Methylomagnum ishizawai: one gene and its partner. The protein of the gene in region 2 interacts with the protein of the main gene of each other region in a pairwise test. Links are inferred from orthologs where the notes say so. Each region holds a gene or a part of one and is shown on either strand. Other genes may lie near its edges.

Evidence for each region.
Region 1: the proteins of B9N93_RS20720 (region 2) and rsfS interact in binary tests that used the Escherichia coli proteins (3 or more experiments, as listed by UniProt). The link is inferred for Methylomagnum ishizawai from one-to-one orthologs.

Annotation. Positions count from the first base shown.
Region 1 is NZ_FXAM01000001.1:691,066-698,609, reverse strand. Bases 2,741-5,621 are described here. They hold rsfS (ribosome silencing factor), read right to left. Parts: upstream 4,412-5,621; coding sequence 4,070-4,411; downstream 2,741-4,069. Other genes in these bases: B9N93_RS03065 (nucleotidyltransferase domain-containing protein), read right to left, coding at 4,543-5,621; B9N93_RS03075 (potassium channel family protein), read right to left, coding at 2,952-3,983; B9N93_RS03080 ((2Fe-2S) ferredoxin domain-containing protein), read left to right, coding at 2,741-2,941. Outside these bases: B9N93_RS03095 (hypothetical protein), read right to left, coding at 1-106; soxC (sulfite dehydrogenase), read left to right, coding at 722-2,014; B9N93_RS03085 (c-type cytochrome), read left to right, coding at 2,001-2,531; more of B9N93_RS03080, read left to right, coding at 2,564-2,740; more of B9N93_RS03065, read right to left, coding at 5,622-5,688; B9N93_RS03060 (HprK-related kinase A), read right to left, coding at 5,681-6,598; B9N93_RS03055 (HPr-rel-A system PqqD family peptide chaperone), read right to left, coding at 6,595-6,885; B9N93_RS03050 (hypothetical protein), read right to left, coding at 6,921-7,418. UniProt on the Escherichia coli protein: Functions as a ribosomal silencing factor. Interacts with ribosomal protein uL14 (rplN), blocking formation of intersubunit bridge B8.
Region 2 is NZ_FXAM01000001.1:4,597,448-4,604,173, forward strand. Bases 2,351-5,349 are described here. They hold B9N93_RS20720 (ATP-binding protein), read left to right. Parts: upstream 2,351-3,308; coding sequence 3,309-4,391; downstream 4,392-5,349. Other genes in these bases: B9N93_RS20715 (DUF5691 domain-containing protein), read left to right, coding at 2,351-3,312; B9N93_RS20725 (YqiA/YcfP family alpha/beta fold hydrolase), read left to right, coding at 4,474-4,932; B9N93_RS20730 (DMT family transporter), read left to right, coding at 4,934-5,349. Also shown: c-type cytochrome biogenesis protein CcmI, read left to right, coding at 1-314; B9N93_RS20710 (SWIM zinc finger family protein), read left to right, coding at 425-1,759; more of B9N93_RS20715, read left to right, coding at 1,759-2,350; more of B9N93_RS20730, read left to right, coding at 5,350-5,914; B9N93_RS20735 (carbohydrate kinase family protein), read right to left, coding at 5,874-6,726.

The sequences.
Region 1 (7,544 bases), 3.9 Mb from region 2 along the record:
TGATGCCGCCATGATGGCCGACCGCGAAGCCGAACGCGGGAGGCGGCAAAGCGCCGACCGCCAGCAGGGACGACAATCCCAACACGATATTCCCCTTCGTACGCATGGCGGAACCTCCCGGAATCTTGCGATAAACGATGGCGGCGGGCATTGTAATGGAGAAGCGGGGTGGCCCGTGCGCTATTTTCCGAACCCGGCACCGTGGATTTTCATGATTTACCGATCCGCCCGGCTCGGTTATGCTTATCACCGGCCCGCTTCCAAGCGGGCGGTCATGCAAGCAACGTTGGGGATGGGCCGGGCCGGTCCTCCACCATGTCAAAGCCACGACCTGATCAAGCAGGGATTACGACCATCTTCGGCTTGGACATTTAGTTTGCGCCACCTTTGCCGTTGGGCCTGATGAAGAAGGCATTAATACCGCCGTTGGATTTGACTCGGTTTTTCATGCCCCTTGCGCGAATCGAGACCTGAAGAAGAAGGGATTAAGACCAGCGCATTGTTAATTTGGGTCTCCGTTACCTCCGGCCTGGCCATCGCTCCAAGACCTGATCAAGAAGGGATTAAAACGTTCCTTGTAGCGAATAATTGTTTCGTGTCCCCGCGCTTTATCCCGATGATAAAGCCCCCGCCTTAGGAAAGGGTGGCCGGTACCGCCATCCTTTCCGCCCAAACCCCACCCGCCGCCCGCGCTTGGGCACGGAAAAATCGGTTAATATCCGTGCGAACCCACTTCCAGGGCAGCGCGATGCCATACTCCCATCCCCCCGATCCCGACATCCCAGTCGCCGGTGGCGGCCTGCTGGACCGCCGCCTATTCCTGCGGCACAGCCTGGGAACCGGCCTCGCCTTGGCCGGATTCGAGGCCATGGCCGACGCGGAACCGCCGCCCTGGATGAAAACCCCAGGGGCATCCTTCACCAATTACGGCCATCCTTCCCCGTTCGAGAAAGACGCCATCCGCTGGATTTCCGCCAATCCGGGCGCGCCCGGCAACGGCATTTCCTGGACCCCGCTGCACAAGTTGGAGGGCATCGTCACGCCCAACGGCCTGCATTTCGAGCGCCACCACAACGGCGTGCCGCGCATCGACCCGGACCAACACCGCCTGCTGATCCACGGCCTGGTCAAAAACCCCCTGAGCTTCGGCGTGGACGATTTGCTGCGCTATCCCTTGGTGTCGCGGTTGTGCTTCGTCGAATGCGGCGGCAACAGCAACGCGGGCTGGCACGCGGAGCCGATCCAGACCCCGGCGGGTTATTTCCACGGGTTGGCCTCATGCAGCGAATGGACCGGCGTACCTTTGGCGACCCTGCTGAACGAAACCGGACTCCTGCCCCAGGCCCGCTGGCTGATCGCCGAAGGGGCCGACGCCGACGCGTTGAACATGAGCATCCCGGTGGAAAAAGCCCTGGACGACGCCCTGGTCGCCCTCTACCAGAACGGCGAGCGCCTGCGCCCGGAGAACGGCTATCCCATGAGGATCATCCTGCCCGGCTGGGAAGCGGTGCTGAACGTCAAATGGCTACGCCGCCTGCAAGCCGCGCAAGAACCGGCCATGGCCCGCAACGAAACCGCCCAGTACACCGAACCGCAACCCTCGGGCATCGCCCGGCAATTCAGCTTCATCATGGAGGCGAAATCCTTCATCACCCATCCCTCGCCCGGCCACAGGCTGCGGGGGCCGGGGCTGTATCAAATCAGCGGGCTGGCCTGGAGCGGACGCGGCAAGATCAAACGGGTGGAAGTCTCCGCCGACGGGGGCAAGAGTTGGGCCGAGGCCGCGTTGCAGGAGCCGGTGCTAGCGCAATGCTTTACCCGCTTCCGCCTGCCCTGGCGCTGGAACGGCCAGCCTTTGGTGCTGAAAAGCCGGGCCGTGGACGAAACCGGCTATGTCCAACCGGAACGCTCGGTCCTGATCGACGCGCGGGGCCACAACGGCTATTTCCACTACAACGCCATCGTCGCCTGGGCGGTGGCCGCCGACGGGAGCCTCAGCCATGTCTACGCCTAGGCGGTTGGCGGCGCTCCTGACGATGGCGGCGCTCTCCGGCCCGGCCCAGGCCGCGCCCGAAGGCCCGCGCCTGGGCCGCCCCGCCAGCCCGCAAGACATCGCCGCCCAGGATATCACCATCTTCCCGGACGGCGGCGGACTCCCGACCGGGCTGGGCACGGTGGCCGAGGGCCACGCCCTCTACGACAGCCACTGCGCCGGTTGCCACGGCCTTAAAGGCATGGGCGGCAGCGCCGAGGAACTGGCCGGGGGCGCGCCGCCCGGCAGTCCGCATCCCGACCGCACTATCGGTGCCTATTGGCCCTACGCCACCACGGTCTTCGACTACGTGCGCCGCGCCATGCCCATCGACGCCCCGCGTAGCCTGAACGATTCCCAGGTCTACGCCGTCACCGCCTATCTGCTATACCTCAACGGCCTGCTCGGCGCACAGGCCACGCTCGACGCCCGGACCCTGGCCGCGATCAAAATGCCCAACCGCGACGGTTTCCAGCGCGTCTGGCCCGGACACCCTTGAACCGCATATTTCCCCACCCCAAGAGACGAACCATGAGCGAACCGACCCTCTCCCCCGAACTGCGGACCATGAAGGAAACCCTGAACCTGGAAGGACTCAAACACCACGTTTTCCTGTGCGCGGGGCCGGACAAGGCCAAATGCTGCGGCCTGGAAACCGGGCTGGAATCCTGGGACTACCTGAAGCGGCGGCTGAAGGAATTGGGACTGAACGACACGGGCGGGATCGGCCGCACCAAGGCCAATTGCCTCCGGGTCTGCATGGAGGGGCCGGTCGCCGTGGTCTACCCGGAAGGCGTGTGGTATCGCGGCTGCACGCCGGAAGTCATCGAGCGCATCATCCAGGAGCATCTCATCGGCGGCACCCCGGTCGCCGCCCATCAATTCGCGGGACCGGGCGCGGCGGAATAAACCGGGAAGCTCACTCCCCGACCAAGGCTTCGAGCCGGTCCAATTGCTCGACCGTGCCCAAGGCCAGCAAGCGGTCGCCGGGGTGCAACACTAATTCCGGCTCGGGATTGGGCAACACCCGGTTGCCGCGCATCACCACCAGGACCGACGCCCCGGTCTTTTCCCGGAGCTTCAACCCGGCGAGGCTCTGGCCCACCGCCCGGGCATCGCCGCGGACCTCGATCCCCTCCAGGTTGATGCTTTCCTCGCCCTTGCGGATCACGGTATCGAAGAAATCGATCACGGTCGGGCTGAGGATCAAATGCGCCAGGCGCCGCCCGCCGATGGCGTAGGGACTGATGGCGCGGTTGGCCCCGGCCCGGATCAGCTTGGACACGCTGGATTCATCCACCGCCCGCGACACGATGAACAAATCGGGCCGCAACACCCGCGCCGACAGCACGATATACAGGTTGCTGGCGTCGTCGCCGCTGGTCACGATCAAACCCTTGGCCCGGTAGATGCCGGCCTGTTCCAACACCGCGTCGTCGCTGGCGTCGCCCTGCATCGACAGATAATCGCGCTGCACCGCGTAACCATGCACCTCCGGCCTGGGATCGACGATGATGAACGGCACCTTGGATTCTTCCAACTCGGCGGCGGCCTGTTTCCCCACCCGGCCCAGCCCGGCGATGATGATGTGGTCCTTGAGCTTCCGCACCTCGCGCTGCATTTTTTTCTCTCCGAAGGGGTCGAGCAGGCGGCTGCCGACCAGGTTGTCCATGATGACCGTGAGGCTGTAGAACAGACTGCCGATGCCGGTGATGGCAATGCCCATGGTGAAGATGCGGCCCGCCGCGTCCAGCCGGATCACCTCCCCATAGCCGATGGTGGTGATGGTGATGACGGTCATGAACAAGGCGTCGAGCAGGGTCGCGCCCTGTTCCCGGCCCAGCCAGGCATAGCCCAGGGTACCGATGACGGTCACCAGCAGCACCAGGGTGGCGGGCAGGATCAAACGGGCACGCAGGGAAGCCGATTGCCGGTGGTACTCGGGCAGCATCGCTCAGGGGGGGCCGGGAGGGGGGAGAAGGAGAAGGCTTCCGCCCGGTCCGGGTGCCGCGCGGGGTTCCCGGACGCGGGCGGCGTTCAATGTACCGCCGCCGGATAATCGCCGTACCAGAATTTTTCGAGCTGATAGAACTCGCGGGTCTGGGGCTTCATCACATGGACGACCACGTCGCCGAGATCGACCAATACCCATTCCCCGACGTTCTCGCCCTCCACGCCGATGGGCTGGGTTTCGTTCTTCTTGGCTTCCTCGACGACATGGCCCGCGAGGGATTTCACATGGCGTTCCGAAGTGCCGCTGGCGATCACCATGAAATCGGCGATATTGGTCTTGCCGCGCACATCGATGATCTTGATGTCGCGGCCCTTGCCGTCGTCCAGCGCGAATAATACGAGTTGAAGCAATTGCTCTGTGGTCATGCGGGTGTCGGGGATTCTCTTAGGAGTTGGGTCGAGGCAAGCGCCTGGAGCCGCGCCGGGGCCAGAGGTTCCGGCGCGGGCCTGCTATCCACTCTAACCGGATTTTCCGCGCCGGGAAACACCCCCGGCCCTCACTGCTGGCGCAAATCCAACCGGGTCAGATCGACCCGCTTGCGGACCCCGCGCAGCCTCAGGGAAGCCTTGTAGGCCAAATGACTGGCGAGGGTGGCGGTGGGCATGCGGAACCAATGGGCGCGGACATAGATCAGCCAACGGGCCACCGCCGCGCGGCGGCTAGGATGATCGGGATGGTCCGGCAACAAGGCGAAACCGAACAGATAATCCATCAACCCGCCCAAGGGCTGGGGCGGGGCCACGGCCTCGACGGCGCGGACCACCTCCGGCGGCACCGGGGTGGCGAAGAAACGCCGGGCGAAACACAGCCCGTAGTACAAGGGCCGCTCCAAACCCAACAACCGCGCCCTGGGCAGCAAGTCCTCCCAGAAGCCAGGCACCGCGCCGAAATGGCATAGCAGATCGTGGGTATCCAGCAAATCCCGCAGCCGCAAGCCTTCTTGCGGATCGCCCTCCAGGAACAAATGCACCAGCGAATGCAGCACCATGTCGATGGGCGCGAGGATGTGGAGGCGACCCTCGCCGAGGGGCCGGGCCGCGGCGAACAAGGGCGCGGGTTCGGACGGGAGGCGGCTGCTGCGCGGCAGGATGCGGTGGTGGATATCGATCTCGGTGCCGCGCTCGCGATGGCGCAACGGCGGCACCTCGTGCATCAACAGGCGGTAATAACGGTCGTCGTAGGGGTCGAGCTTGAGCTGGAACCAGCCGCGCCCGGTCAAGCGGGATTCGATTTCACCGATCCCGGTTTCCGGTACCAGCAAATCCACATCGGCGAAAATCCGGCCCCGGGCCGGCGGCAAACCGGCCAGCAGATAAGCCGAACCCTTGAGCAGGATCAGGGGTACTTCGCAGCCCTTCAGCGCCCACAGGATGCGGTCGATTTCCCAGGCCACCAAGCGGTTGCGGTGTTCGATCACACGGCGGGCCGCCGTCAAATGATCCGCCGCCGGGCGGGGGATCACGCCGAGCAGGCCCATCCGCGCCAAATCGGCCTCCAAGCGCCCGAGCAAGCGGACGGAGCGGGCGAGGCGCACCAGCAACTCCCACTCCTTGGCCGACCGCGCGGGCAAACCGCCAGGATCGCGCAGGGCCGCCAGCAACAGGCTCCGCGCCTTTTGGGTCGGTTCCGCGCCGCTAGCCATGGGCGTCGCGGCACAAGGCGTCGAGACGGGCCATGGCCTCGTCGAGGTCGGAATAGACCAGCGCATAGCAATCGCAGGCGTCCACCATCTCCGCCACCAGCCGGAAGGCGGTTTCGTCCAGCACCTCGTAATTGAAAGCGTTGGTGGCGACCATGAGGAAGGCTTGGCTTTTCGGCAAGGGATCGAGGCGGAGCGTTGCGCCCGCCGCCCAGCGCGGAAACACCAACCAGCGGGCGCGGGCGGGTTCGCCGGCGCGGCGGATGCTGTCCTCCGGGGGCCGGACATGGGCCACGGTGCCCTTGCGCGTGCCGTGGAAGGAAGGACCGATCACAGCTTCGGGCCGGAACCGCCGCAGCACCGCGATGGACTCGTTTTTGAGCGGGATCAAGCGCGGCATCGGCAGCAACAGGCCGTCCTCCGGCCTGACCAAGCCGAACTCGTCGGACAGCAAACGCCAGCCGGAATGGATGAGCGCGGCGCACAGGGTGGATTTGCCGTGACCCGGCGCGGCGGGAAACAACATCGCGTGACCGCCGCGCTCGACCACGGCGGAATGCAGCATCAGGAAATGATGGGCGCGGGTGGCCACACACCAATTGATACCCCATTCCAAGGCGGGAAAAGCGTGTTCGGCGGGATGCGGAGCGAAGGGGGGGCGGCCATCGACCAGGAACAACACCTGGGGGCGGATCCAGCGGCGCAAGGCGTGGGTCCAGGCGATCTCGACGTGGATATCGGTGAAGTCATCGGGCCGCGCCAGGGGATACAGCCCATAGAGGTGGTGGAGGGTCGCCGCCAACCGCGTCGGCACCGCCCGGATTCTGATATTGAAAGGTCCGATCCGAACCGCCAACCCCGCGCCGCCCAGCAAGGATGCCACGGTCGGCACTGGCAAACCGCCTACGGTCATGGAGGGGCCGGGGCCGGTTCCACCCACTCGATCAGGCCCAGCTCATCCAAACGCTTGGCGGCGATCCGCAAATGGTCGAGGGCCAACTCCTGCGGCTCGATTCCCAGCAAATGCACGATCCAAACCAACACCTGTTCCAAGGAGGCCGGACCCTGTTTGAGTCGTTCCAAGATCAAGGCGGTGGTTTGATTGAAAACATGGGTTTCGCCGGAAGAAGCTTGGTAGACGATGTAGTCGTCGCCCCAATCCTGCCATAGCAATTCATCCGCCGATACCGCTCTCCGCATCGATCCCCCGGCTTCCAGCACCGCGCCACCCCCGGTCAATAAAAACTGGTGACCGAACTCGCGATAGCCAAAGCGCCATTCAAGGGGGTCCCCGAAAGATTCTTACATTGGTAGACACCGGAACCCGAACTGGTCTCGGTCACGACGCCGATGGAAGAATTCACATCCAAGGGCAGATCGCTCTGCACACGCGGAAAGGTGTTGCTGGTGTTCGAGCATGTGAAATATTGGGTGACGCAGTAATCCCCTTGGGCGGGCGTATAGGGCGGGCTGCCCGTACCGGCCTGGATCGCGGCCTGGATCGTACCACTGCCACCCGTGACATTCGCCGTATTGATACCCGCCGATTGAACCCCACTACAGGATTCCGCCGCCAATGCGCCACTGCGCAAAGTCAGCAACACGGGCGCTCCCGCCACCGCGCCCCGGACCAAACGCCGCTTGGTGAAATCCGGCACCGCGGTCGAATTCAACCCTGTGGATCGCTCACGCCGCTCGGCGAATACCCCCGCCTTTTTGTTTTCATCGGACATAACCCTAACCTCTCATAGGCAAGTTGGACAACGCGCGGATAGCGCGGTATAAGTCGGTGCTATACGGTTACAACATGGGCCGAAAAACCCAAGCATGGCCCCCTGTCGACGGGTTTTGGGACTGCT
Region 2 (6,726 bases):
AAGGTTTCAAGGAGCGGGCCGCGCCGGACGATGCCTTGTTCGTGTTCGCCCGCGCCGCCCAAGGCCCGCCCATGCCGCTGGCCGTGGTCAAAAAGCGGGCCGGGGATTTGCCGCTGGAGGTGGTGCTGGACGATTCCATGGCCATGATGCAGGGTATGAATCTATCGTCGTTCGAGCAGGTGGTGATTGGGGCGCGGATTTCCAAAAGCGGCAAGCCCACGCCCAGCCCCGGCGATCTCCAGGGCCAGACCGCACCGCTCGCCCCGGAGAACGACGGCCACTACGCGGTGACGGTGGACCAGGTGGCGCCATAGCGTCTAACCGTGCTGGCAAGAAAGCCACAGGCCCGGTAGGCTTGCCTATCGTCGGCTTCCAAGTTCCGCTTGGAAACCGGCGATAATCTTCCACCCCATGAGCGCGGAACATGTTGTTGACCCCCGAACAAGTCCTGCAACTCGCCCCCGACGCCGCCTCGGCCAAAGCCGGACAAGGTTTGGCCATGCCCGCCAAATGGCCCACGCTGGGCCAATCCGGGAACGCCCTATGGGGCGAATGCCAGGGCAGCGGTTCCAAACCCTATCAAGTGCAAATCGACCTGGGCGGCGGGCCCGTCTTCCGCTGCACCTGCCCCAGCCGCAAATTCCCCTGCAAGCACGGCTTGGCCTTGCTGCTACTGCAAGCCCGCAAACCCGACGCCATCGCCACCGCCGAGCCACCGGCCTGGGTGGCGGAATGGCTGGCTTCCCGCCAACAACGGGCAGCGCGGCAAGAAGAGAAAAAAGCCCAGGCAACGGAACCCGCCACCACCCCAGCCGCCGATCCGGCCACCACCGCCAAACGCGAAACCAAGCGCCTGGAACGCATGGCGGCGGGGGCTGCGGAATTGCGGCGCTGGCTGGAAGATCAAGTCCGGCAAGGCATCGGCAATCTGGCCGATCCCAAGACCGATTGGCGGGCCTTGGCGGCGCGGATGGTCGATGCCCAAGCCCCCGGCCTCGCCTTCCGGGTGCGGAAGCTCGGCGAAATCGCCGGGACTGGCGGCGATTGGCCCACACGGCTCCTGGCCGCGATGGGTCGGCTCGCCCTGTTGTTGGATGCTTTCGACCGCTTCGCCGACTTGCCGCCCCCGGTCCAGGCCGATGTCCGCGCCGCGCTGGGCTGGCCCTTGGACAAGGATGAAGTGCTGGCCCAGGGCGAGCGCTGTACCGACCTGTGGGATGTGCTGGGTTGCCAGATCGAGGAAAACGAACGGCTGTGGGAGCGGCGGGTCTGGTTGCGCGGGCGGGAAACGGGACGCCGCGCCTTGCTGTTGGATTTCGCCCATGGCAATCCGGTGTTCGCCCAGCCTTTCCTAGTCGGCTCGGCCTTGCGCCTGACCCTGGCCTATTATCCCGGTTCCCGGCCCAGCCGCGCTTTGATCGTTGCGGGACCGGAAGCCGAAGGCTCCGCCCGCGTCCCGGCACAAACCCTCGAAGACGAATGGACCACGTTGGCGGAAGGCATCGCCGCCAATCCCTGGCAAAGCCCTTGGCCATTGGCGGTACCCGCCGCCGTGCCGGGGTTCGATGACAACGGATGGGCTTTATATACGGCAGAGGGCGGACGCCTACCCGTAGCCTTGGCGGATGACGAGGGTTGGCGCTGGCTGGCCTTGTCCGGGGGGATGCCCATGGGGGTATTCGGCGAATGGGACGGCGAAAAACTGCTGCCCCTGAGCGCCTGGGCACCGGACTTGGTTTGGAGTGGAGGACAGCGCTGATGTCTGGCTTGGAAACCTTGGCGGCGCAAGCCGTGGTCGGCGTGGCGCGGCAAGCGCCGGTCTGGCCCGACACCGGGGGCGCGGTGGGCGCGACCCTACATGAATTAATCCAACAACGGACCGACCCGGCCTCGGCCTTGCTCGGTGTCGCCGGGGTGCTGGCGGTGTGCGGTGCCGCCGGTTATTGTCCGCCCACGCACGGACGGAACAGTGCGCCACCCTGCCCACCCGAAACCCTACCCGCCGCCCAAGACCCGCCGCTCGCCGCCGCCTTGGCCGCGATCCTGGCCGACGGTCCTGAACGCTTGCAGGCCGAGGCCCTGCGCCGCTTGGCCGGGGCCGGTGCGCGCTGGCCGGAGCGCCTATTGCCAGAGGTGTTGGAACTCGGTCGCCGCAACCGCGCCTTGCGTCCCTGTTTGCAGGCCACGCTCGGCCAGCGCGGCCCATGGTTGGCGGGACTGAACCCCGCTTGGGCCTATGCCGTCGGTCCCGTCGGCCCGGATAGGGATATCGCCCTCTGGGAAACCGGCACCCTGGAGCAACGCGCCGCCTATCTCCGCCACTGCCGATCCGACGATCCGGGCCGGGGCCGCGAACTCTATCTCCAAGCCTTGCCGGAATTGGGGGCCAAGGAACGCGCCGCCCTGCTCATGGAACTGGCGGTAGGACTCGGCCCGGACGACGAAGCCACCTTGGAAACCACCTTGAAGGACCGCGCCAAGGAAGTCCGCATCGCCGCCGCCGCCTTGCTGGTGCGGCTACCCGACAGCGCCTACGCCCGGCGCATGGCGGCGCGGCTGGATGCCTGCCTAGGCCAGACCCGGAAGCTACTGCGGACGGTGTGGACGGTGGAACCCCCGGAAACCTCCGGCCTCGACTGGAAAGCCGACGCCCTGGAAGAATCCCCGCCCAAAGGCGAAGCCCTGGGCCAACGGGCGTGGTGGCTGTACCAATTGACCCGGAATACCCCGCTGGCCTGGTGGGAAACCCGCCTGGAACTCACGGCGGCGGACATATTGGAATGGGGACTCAAAAGCGAATGGCGCAACGCCCTCTGGCGCGGCTGGCTGGACGCGGCGGAAACCAGCGCCGCCGCGCTCTGGCTGGAAGCCTTCCTCGCCCGTAAACCGCCCAAGGGTGTCCACTACGATTACCGCCGCTTCCTGCGCCACCTGCCGCCGCACGCCTGCGAACACCTCTGGCTCGACCTCATGGCCCGCGAGAACGCAGGAGCCGGCCTGGCCTTGGCCTGCGAATCCCTGCCGCTGGATAGCGGGGCGGTGTCCGCCGAATTCGCCCAGGCCGCGCTGGGGCAGGTGGCGGATTATCTGGCGCGGCGCGAAGCCACCTGGGATTACCGGCTGCGCGAAACCCTGCCGCAATTCGCCTGCCTGATCCCGCCCGAATTATTCGAGACCATCGAAGCCACCCGGCCCCTGGACTGTAAGGATGTCCATCCCTCCCTGACCGAAACCGTGGCGCGGTTCCATGCCGTTTTGGAACGCCGCGCCCTGCTGCATCAACATCCCTTATTAGCGAGTGCCGATCCATGAGCGAAATCCTGCGCCAGCACGCCGAACACCAATACGCCGAGGAACTGGACCAACTGCGCCGCGTCGATACCCGCCAGCGCCCGCCCAACTGGGAACTCTCGCCCTGGGCGGTCTCGACCTATCTGCTGGGCGGCAAGCTCGACAACGGCTTCGAGATCGCGCCCAAATACATCGGCCAGCGCCGCATCATCGAAATCGCGGTCTCGACCCTCGCCACCGACCGCGCCCTGCTGTTGTTCGGGGTGCCGGGCACGGCCAAATCCTGGGTGTCGGAGCATCTCGCCGCCGCCATCGCCGGCAATTCCACCCTGTTGATCCAGGGCACGGCGGGCACCAGCGAAGAACAAATGCGCTACGGCTGGAACTACGCCCGCCTGCTGGCCGAAGGGCCGTCGCCGCAAGCCCTGGTGCAAAGCCCCTTGATGCGGGCCATGGAAACCGGGCGCATCGCCCGCATCGAGGAATTGACCCGCATCCCCGCCGATGTGCAGGACACCCTCATCACCATGCTGTCCGAGAAAACCCTGCCCATCCCCGAACTCGGGAGCGAAGTACAGGCGGTGCGCGGCTTCAACGTCATCGCCACCGCCAACAACCGCGACAAGGGCGTGAACGAACTGTCCAGTGCCTTGAAGCGCCGTTTCAATACGGTGATCCTGCCGACCCCGGCCAGCGAGGACGAGGAAGTCGCCATCGTCACCAAGCGGGTGGCGGAACTGGGCCGCGCCCTGGAACTGCCCACCGAACCGCCCGCGCTCAAGGAAGTGCGCCGCGTGGTGCAAATCTTCCGCGAACTCAGGAACGGCCAGACCGAGGACGGCAAAACCAAGCTGAAATCCCCCAGCGCCACCCTCAGCACGGCGGAGGCGATTTCGGTCATCAACAGCGGCATGGCCTTGGCCGGGCATTTCGGCGACGGCGTGCTGCGGGCGGCGGACGTGGCGGCGGGGCTCACCGGGGCCATCATCAAAGACCCGGTGCAGGACGCCTTGGTGTGGAAGGAATACCTGGAAACCGTGGTGAAGGAACGGTCGGAATGGAAGGATTTGTACCGGGCTTGCCGGGAAGTCGAGGGTTAGCCTTACGACATCGAAAACACCCTGGCCGAACGCGGCGGCACCACCGATAATCCCGGCCTTTGCCCCCAGCGAGGCTGTCCCAATGAAAATCCTCTACCTGCACGGCTGGCAATCGGTGCCCGGCGGCGTCAAGCCCAGCCATCTCCAAGCGCTGGGCCACGAACTCATCGAACCGGCCCTGCCCCACGACGATTTCGACCTTGCCCTGCGTATCGCCCAAACCGCGCTGGAACAACACCGGCCCGCGCTGATCGTGGGTTCCAGCCGGGGCGGGGCGCTGGCGATGAACCTCCGGGCCGGGGAAATTCCCCTGGTCCTGCTGTGCCCGGCCTGGAAACGCTGGGGCACGGCCCACACCGTGAAACCCGGCACGCTGATCCTGCACGCCTTGGCCGACGAGGTCATCCCCTACGCCGACACCCTAGAATTGCTCGCGAATAGCGGCCTCGTCCCGGAAACCGCCCTCGTCACTGTGGGTTATGAACACCGGCTGGCCGATGCGGCGGCGCTCGCGGCCTTGGCGGCGGCGGTGGATCGTTAGGGTGGAAACCGCATCTACCACCCCGTCCCGCCCGCACCTCACCGCCGCCTACCTCAGCGTCATCCTGCTCTGGTCCACCACGCCGCTCGCCATCAAATGGAGCGGGCAAGGGCCGGGCTATCTGTTCGGCGTCACGGCCCGGATGGGCATCGGTTTCCTGTGTGTGCTGCTGGCGGCGCTGGTCCTGCGCCACCGCCTGCCCGCGCACCGCAAGGCGCTGTGGGCCTATGCCGCCGGGGCCACGCAAATCTACGGCGCGATGCTGGCGACCTATTGGTCTTCGCAGTTCATCCCCTCGGGCTGGATTTCGGTGGTGTTCGGGCTGACGCCCTTGCTGACCGCGTTGATGGCAGCGCTGTGGCTGAAAGACCATGGCTTGACGCCGGGGCAATTGCTAGCCTACGGCCTGGGGCTCGGGGGCTTGGCGGTGATGTTCGATTCGGCGCTGGCTTTCGGGCCGGAGGCGGAACTGGGGATCGGCGGGGTGTTGCTGGCATCCTTCCTGCAAGCGCTGTGTTCGGTGTGGCTCAAGCGCATCGACGCGCGGATTCCCACCCTGTCCTTGCTGGGCGGCAGCCTCGCGCTGGCCGTACCCGCCTATCTCCTGACCTGGGCTTTGGCCGATGGCCGCTGGCCGGAGGCCCTGCCCTGGCCCAGTCTGCTCGCCATCTTGTACCTGGGCACGGTGGCGACGACGATCGGTTTCGCCCTGTACTTCTACATCCTCAAGCATCTGCCCGCCACCCGCGTGGCCTTGATTACCCTGATGACGCCGGTCCTGTCGCTGTGGGTGGGCCATGCCATCGATGGCGAGCCGGTGGGCTGGAGGGTGATGCAGGGCACGGGATTGATCCTCTGCGCCCTGCTCTTGCACGAAGCCACGGGCCGGGGCCGCAAAGCCCCGTCGCCCGCGTCCGCCCGTATCCAGCGGCGCAAATGGCCTAAAAAGCGTGGCCGAAATTCTCGTGGTAGCGCTCCTTGAAGCCCGCCAGGGTGAAGGAGTGGTTCTGGGTGCCGTAGGTTTCCACCTTGATGGCTCCCATCAGCGAGGCGATGCGGCCCGTGGTCGGCCAATCCAAGCCTTGCAACAGCCCGTAGATCAAGCCGGCCCGGTAGGCGTCGCCGCAGCCGGTGGGATCGAAGGCGGCGTTGGGCTTGGCCGAGGGGATTTCCAGGCATTCCCCGCCGGTGTAGATCAAAGAGCCGCTCGCCCCCTTGGTGATGATGAGTGCCTCGACCTTCCGGGCCAGTTCTTCCGGGGACAGGCCAGTGCGCTCGCGCATGAGTTGGGCCTCGTAATCGTTGAGCGCGACCCAAGTCGCCAATTCCACGAAATCCAATAGCTCCTGGCCATCAAACATCGGCATGCCCTGGCCCGGATCGAAAATGAAGGGAATCCCGGCCTCGTCGAATTGCCGGGCGTGCTGGATCATGCCGTTGCGGCCATCCGGCGATACGATCCCCAAGCGGATGCCCCGGTCGGTGGGCACCGAATTGAGGTGGGCATGGTTCATCGCGCCGGGATGGAAGGCGGTGATCTGGTTGTCGTCCAGGTCGGTGGTGATATAGGCCTGGGCGGTGTAGTTGTCGCCCAGCACCTTGATGAAATCCTGGCCGATGCCGCAGTAGGCCAGCCATTGCGCATACGGGGTGAAATCCTTGCCCACGGTCGCCATGATCAGCGGCTCGGCCCCCAACAGTTTGAGGTTATAGGCGATATTGCCCGCGCAACCGCCGTACTCGCGCCGTAATTCCGGCACCAGGAAGGACACGTTGAGGATATGCACCTGCTCC